2 linked regions of the Lentimicrobium sp. L6 genome follow. The protein of the gene in region 1 binds, or shares a complex with, the protein of each later gene. Links are inferred from orthologs where the notes say so. Each region holds a gene or a part of one and is shown in the gene's direction. Other genes may lie near its edges.

Region 1 (4,224 bases):
TAAAAATAACTAAAACCATGAGTTCGGAAGATGACAAGGAAAGTACAAAAATTGTCATCGATGAGTTGGTGCGGAGAATTGATAATAGTTTAAATCTTTTAAATAAATAGTCTGATGAGCGATCATACCATAAAAGTGAATATAGCAAATCGCCCCTACAGACTAAAAATACAATCTGAAGAAGAGGAAGAAATAATTAGGAAATCGGCAGAACATATTGAAAAACTGATAAATGACTATAGTGGAACCTTCCATTATAATGATTTTCAAGATTTATTGGCCATGATTTCTTTACAATTAGCAAATAATTCCTTATCTTTACAAAAGCAAATCGACTATAGAGATAATGAGATGACTAGTCATTTGCAAGAGATAGATGAATTTTTAAGTTCAAAAGTCTCCTAAATATTTAAACATAGTTCTTTGAAAATATAATCCGCGCAGTTCTCAACAGTATGTAAATTCAACATTACAACAATTAGGGATAAGCTCATAAATTTTTAGAAAAGGCCTCAACCCTCACGGGTATCGGTTTACCGGTCAGTGGACTTTCGAGGAATTTGGCAGCCCTATACGTGTCTATAAAGGGGTTTACAACTCCGGGAATTGTGCGGTTTTTTTTTCTGCCTCTCCCCAACGCATATTCTGAACTTATTAAAACATTTGAAATGACTGAGATAATATTTTACTCGGTTTTCTTATTGGGAGGTGTTGGTCTAGGCTTTTTTATAGCTACTATTATAGTTAGAAAAGCCCTTGAAAAGAAAAGCATTCACCTAATTACGGAAGCTGAAGAAAAAGGAGAAGTAATCAAAAAGGAGAAAATGCTCCAAGCAAAAGAGAAATTTCTTCAACTGAAATCTGAGCACGAAAAGTATATTCAAGGAAAAAACAGTGCTATCGGAAAAGCAGAATCTAGAATTAAACAAAAAGAAACCGCCCTAAACCAAAAATTAGAAGACTTAAATAAAAAAAATGCGGAAGTAAAGGCCATTCGTGCCAATTTAAGTCAACAGCTCGAAATTGTAATGAATAAAGAAGAAAGTCTAGATAAAATGGTGAACCAACAGGTTCAGCAATTGGAAGCACTTTCTGGTTTATCTGCACAAGAAGCAAAAGACATATTAATTGAAACTGTTAAGGACGAAGCCAAGGCCAATGCCATGGTTTATGTTAATGATATCATTGAAGAAGCAAAGCTTTCTGCTGATGCTGAAGCCAAGAAAATTGTAATAGAATCTATTCAGCGTACTGCTGCTGAACATGCTATTGAAAATAGTGTTTCAGTATTCCCATTGGAAAGTGATGAGGTGAAAGGTCGAATCATTGGACGAGAAGGTAGAAATATTAGGGCATTAGAGTCTTTAACTGGTATTGAAATCATCATCGATGATTCACCAGATGCTATTATTCTTTCTGGTTTCGATCCGGTAAGAAGAGAAGTGGCTCGCTTGGCTCTTCATAAACTTGTTACTGATGGTAGAATTCACCCAGCTCGTATTGAGGAGGTAGTAAATAAAACCAAAAAGCACCTTGAAAAAGATATTTTAGAAACTGGTAAGCGTACACTAATCGACCTTGGTATTCATAATATGCATCCAGAATTGATGCGTATGGTGGGTAGAATGAAATATCGTTCTTCTTATGGTCAGAATTTATTGCAACATAGCCGCGAAGTGGCCAATCTTTGTGCAACGATGGCTAGTGAGCTTGGCTTAGATCCTAAGAAAGCAAAACGTGCTGGCTTACTGCACGATATTGGAAAAGTGCCAGATAATGAGCCAGAATTACCTCATGCATTATTAGGTGGTAAGTTAGCTGAGAAATTCAAGGAAAGTGCTGATGTGGTAAATGCTATTGCTGCTCACCACGACGAAATTGAAATGACAAGTTTATTGTCTCCAATAGTTCAAGTTTGTGATGCTATTTCTGGAGCCCGCCCAGGTGCGCGTAGAGAAGTAGTAGAAGCTTATATTCAACGATTGAAGAAATTAGAGAGCATGGCTCGTGAGTATGATGGTGTAGTGAAAACCTATGCTATTCAAGCTGGTCGTGAATTAAGAGTAATAGTAGGTGCAGAGCAAATAGACGATGCAAAAGCGGCTGAACTTTCTTATGACCTTTCTAAGAAAATCCAAGATGAAATGAAGTATCCTGGACAAATTAAAATTACAGTAATTAGAGAAACTAGAGCGATTAGTTACGCAAAATAGAAAAATCTCTACCTTAATTTATAGAAGCCATTGGTCATTTAGATCAATGGCTTTTTTTATTTGCATAAAAGTCCGTTAATTCCAGAGTGGGCCATCGATTTTTTCTAATTTTACAATCTAATTAAAATTCAATGCAAGAAACCCACCTTATACAACTATTCAAGCAACTAGAAAAGGATTTTTCTGGTGAATTCCATTATGATGAAACCTATAAGATTTTATATGCTACTGATGCTTCTGCTTACCGGGAAAAGCCTTTAGCTGTTGCAATTCCAAAAACAGAGGAGGATTTAAAACTCCTAATTCGTTTTGCTGATGAAAATCTGCTTTCATTGATTCCAAGAGCTGCTGGAACGAGTTTGGCTGGACAAGTAGTTGGGAATGGGATTATAGTCGATATTTCTAAATACTTCACTAAAATTATTGAGCTCAACGAGAAAGAAAAGTGGGTGAGAGTTCAGCCGGGTGTCGTTCGGGATGAGTTGAATCAGTTTTTAGAACCTTATGGCTTATTCTTTGGCCCAGAAACGAGTACGAGTAATCGTTGTATGATGGGAGGGATGTTGGGTAATAATGCCTGTGGTGCACATAGTTTGGTTTATGGCAGTACTCGAGATCATACCTTAGAAGTAAAAACGATTCTAAGTGATGGGTCCGAAGTTGCTTTTGGGGAATTAAGCAATGAAGAATTTGTTAACAAACTTAAAGGTAATTCTTTAGAATCGAAAATTTATCAGAATGTCCACAAGGTGTTAAGTAGCCCTGAAAACCAAAAAGAAATAAAGGACAATTATCCGGATCCTGAAATTGAAAGAAGGAATACTGGATATGCTTTGGATTTATTACTCGAAACACAAAAATACTCAAATACTCAAATACCTTTTAATTTTTCCAGTTTACTCGCTGGTTCTGAAGGGACTTTAGCTTTTACAACAGAGATTAAACTGAATGTGGTTCCTCTTCCTCCAAAACATAAGGCTTTGGTCTGTGTTCATTTGAATAGTGTGGAAGAGTCTTTAAAAGCCAATTTGATAGCGCTGAAATATCAGCCTTTTTCTGTAGAGTTAATGGATAAGGCCATTATGGATATGACTAAAACCAATAAAGAGCAAGATAAAAACCGCTTTTTTATGGTGGGAGATCCCGGTGCTATCCTCATTGTGGAATTTGCCGATGAAAATCCGGATGTGATTATCAAAAAAGCAGCTGATATGGAAAAAGAAATGAAGGCCGCTAATTATGGTTTTCATTTTCCTATTGTTACTGGTAAAGACATGACCAAAGTGTGGAACCTCCGAAAAGCAGGATTAGGTGTTTTGTCGAATATGCCGGGTGATGGTAAGCCAGCTCCAGTAATTGAAGATACTGCTGTTAATCCTCAAGTATTGCCAGAATTTATAGCTGAAATTAATTTGATGCTGGAGAAATATGGCAAGTCCTGTGTTTATTATGCCCACATTGCTACTGGCGAATTGCATTTGCGTCCGGTATTAAATTTAAAGGATGCTGGTGATGTAGACCTCTTTCATAAAATAGCTCATGATACAGCAGTAATTGTAAAAAAATATAGAGGATCTTTATCAGGAGAGCATGGCGATGGTAGATTGAGAGGAGCTTTTATTCCATTAATGATGGGTGATAAGCTCATGAGAATTTTTGAGGAATTAAAAGAGACTTGGGATCCGAAGCACATTTTCAATCCAAATAAAATTATCAAGACTCCTCCAATGAATACCTCCTTGCGCTATGAGGGGATTAATCAGGAGAGAAAAATAGAGACGATTTTCCGTTTTGATAATGGCCCAGGAATTTTAAGAGCTGCCGAGCGTTGTAATGGTTCAGGGGATTGTAGAAAATCGGCTGCTATTGGTGGAACCATGTGCCCCAGTTTTCAGGCTACTCGTGATGAAAGAAATGCCACAAGAGCAAGAGCCAACGTATTGAGAGAATTCTTAAGCCGTTCTGATAAAAAAAATCCTTTCGATCATGAAGAGATTTATGACATCATGGA
Region 2 (2,779 bases), on another replicon or contig:
ACCATTTCCATTTACAAATTCCCAATCCGCCTTTTCGTCATAAAACTCTAATTCCCTTTCTACATTAGCATTGACTATAATCATATTATTACTCATACTATCCAGCATTTGCGAAATCACTACTTCTTGAAAATGTTCAAATTCATTATCTGCAAAAATGATAGCATTCTCTTCAATTTCATGTTCAATACTAATTCGGTGAATGTTGCGTGTATTGAGATGACTTCTTTGAATATGATAGAGTTTTTCTTGTTGGTCAAGTGCATCTATTGCAAACTTTAATGCCCTATTTACATTCTGATCAAATAGTACTCTATTTTGTTCATAAAGCATATTAATCCAATAATATTGAATACCAATGGAACCCAATAAAGCAAAAATGCTAAAAATGATGACGATTTGTATTTTTCTTTTATTCATAGGAAAGCCAAAATTAGCCAATTAAATATAAGGTTGAGAGTACTTTAACCTAAGTTTAACCTTTGTTAATAGCAAAGATTAACATATTTTCAAATTTACAATAATTATAAATTACCTATAAAGTAGATTGAGTTTCAGAGCCTACGATTTACACCTAAAATTAAGATATCCCTCTTCAATCGTTTGCGGTTGAAAATACTTGATAAAAAATGAGTTGAAGATGCCAACTAAGTGATTCATGTATTTAAATATTATTACTTTTGCGCTACTATTTAACCGAAAATAGATTAATTAAACAAGATATCAGAGATGAAAAGAGTTTTAGTATTAACGGGAGGTGGAGATTGCCCCGGACTGAATGCAGTAATAAGAGCCATTGTTAAAAGAGCAGCACAAGAGAAAGATTGGGAAGTTGTTGGAAGTATTCAAGCTTTTAATGGTGTTTTATGGGAGCCTACACAAATTAAAGTGTTAGACCAAGCCGCTGTAAAAGGAATTCACTATCAAGGTGGAACCATCATTGAAACAACAAATAAAGGAGGACCATTTGCTTGGCCTATTAAAGATAAAAAAGGAAATTGGATTAGTGTAGATCGTTCAGAAGAAATGCTTCGTAAGCTACAGTTCATGGGTATTGATGCAGTTATCAATATTGGTGGAGATGGTAGTCAGGTTATTTCTCAGAAACTTTTCGAAATGGGGTTGAATGTTATTGGTGTTCCAAAAACTATTGATAATGACCTTTCTGCTACCGATTCTACTTTTGGTTATCAGACAGCTGTTCAAATTGCTACTGAAGCACTAGATAAATTAGTAACTACGGCTGCTTCACATAACCGTGTTTTCGGTATGGAGGTGATGGGACGTTATGCCGGTTGGATTGCATTAAATGCTGCAATTGCTGGTGGTGCCGATGTATGTTTGATTCCTGAAATTCCTTATGATATTAAATTAGTTAAGGAAAAATTAGAAAGCCGTTTCTATAAGGATAGAGGCTTCGGAATTATGGTGGTTTCTGAAGGAGCAAGACCTGCTGAAGGAACTATGCACTACGAAAGAAGCCAAGAAGTAGGATACGAAAACCTTAAATTAGGCGGTATTGTTCACCAGGTTCTTAGAGAATTAAAAGATGCTGGAATGAAAGCTGATATGAGAGATGTCATGCTAGGACACTTACAAAGAGGTGGTGTACCTGTAGCTTACGATAGAGTTTTAGCAGCCCAGTTTGGTGTTAAAGCATTCGAGATGGTCTTAGAAGAAGAATTTGGAAAAATGGTTTCTTACCAGCATCCAGACATTGTTTCAGTTCCATTGAAAGATGCTATAGACAAACCTAACTTTGTTACTCTTGACAATAGAATTATCCAAACTGTTAAAGGATTAGATATATGCTTAGGAGCTGAAGTTTAAAATAATAAATTTACAATCATACCATATTTATATCCTGTATCACTAGTGATGCAGGATTTTTTTTGCCTTGTATTTGTAAATGTTGGTGTAAATTTTTTAAAACAATAGAGTTTTACTTAATTTTAGAATAACTAGATATGAAAATCATTTTTTTTGTAAATTTGCAATTCTTCAAAACAGAAAATGACAAAACTATTTTTGAAATACTTAATTCTAAATCGCTTTTTAAATATTAAGAATCGCGATAACTTTCATTACTCTTTTTAAAACCATAGTAAAATGGTTTTACTTATAGTATTTTGATGATTCAAATGCTATTTTTTCTAAATAACATCTTTTAGATACTTATCGGTATCACATTAGATGACCAATTATTTCTCATTATTATTTTATTTCATTAAAAAAAGAATTTTGTTATGCAATTACCTTACGCAGAACCATTTAAAATTAAAATGGTTGAAACTATAAAAAGAAGTACACGCGAAGAACGTGAAAAGTGGATCAAAGACGCAAAATATAATTTATTCAATCTTAAAAGTGAACAGGTTTTTATTGACCTTTTAACTGATAGTGGTACTGGAGCTATGAGTGATAAACAGTGGTCAGAAATGATGATTGGTGATGAGAGTTATGCTGGTGCTAGCTCTTTCTATAAAATGAAAGCTGCCATCAAAAATATTTTAGGCTTCGATTATTTCTTACCAACACACCAAGGAAGAGCAGCTGAGAATGTATTATTTTCTGTTTTGGTAAAAGAAGGAAACATTATTCCTGGCAACAGCCATTTTGATACTACAAAAGGTCATATCGAATTTAGAAAGGCAAAGGCAGTAGATTGTACTATTGATGAAGCTTTTGATACTACTGTACAACACGATTTTAAAGGAAATATAGACTTAGCCAAGTTGGAAAAAACTTTCAATGATTATCCTATGGCTCAGATTCCTAT

The links. Proteins that work in one complex are often made in the same cells at the same time.
Region 2: rny (region 1) and HNS38_RS03305 share a complex: the UniProt entries of both Bacillus subtilis proteins name them as parts of the possible RNA degradosome complex. The link is inferred for Lentimicrobium sp. L6 from one-to-one orthologs.

What each region holds. Positions count from the first base shown.
Region 1 is NZ_JABKCA010000006.1:10,136-14,359, reverse strand. The notes cover bases 1-2,940. They hold rny (ribonuclease Y), read left to right. Parts: upstream 1-668; coding sequence 669-2,213; downstream 2,214-2,940. Other genes in these bases: HNS38_RS02500 (FAD-binding and (Fe-S)-binding domain-containing protein), read left to right, coding at 2,345-2,940; HNS38_RS02510 (cell division protein ZapA), read left to right, coding at 115-405; HNS38_RS02515 (hypothetical protein), read left to right, coding at 1-110. Outside these bases: more of HNS38_RS02500, read left to right, coding at 2,941-4,224. UniProt on the Bacillus subtilis protein: Endoribonuclease that initiates mRNA decay. Initiates the decay of all SAM-dependent riboswitches, such as yitJ riboswitch. Involved in processing of the gapA operon mRNA, it cleaves between cggR and gapA.
Region 2 is NZ_JABKCA010000008.1:38,910-41,688, forward strand. It holds HNS38_RS03305 (6-phosphofructokinase), read left to right. Parts: upstream 1-729; coding sequence 730-1,830; downstream 1,831-2,779. Other genes in the region: HNS38_RS03300 (HAMP domain-containing sensor histidine kinase), read right to left, coding at 1-420; HNS38_RS03310 (tryptophanase), read left to right, coding at 2,247-2,779. UniProt on the Bacillus subtilis protein: Catalyzes the phosphorylation of D-fructose 6-phosphate to fructose 1,6-bisphosphate by ATP, the first committing step of glycolysis.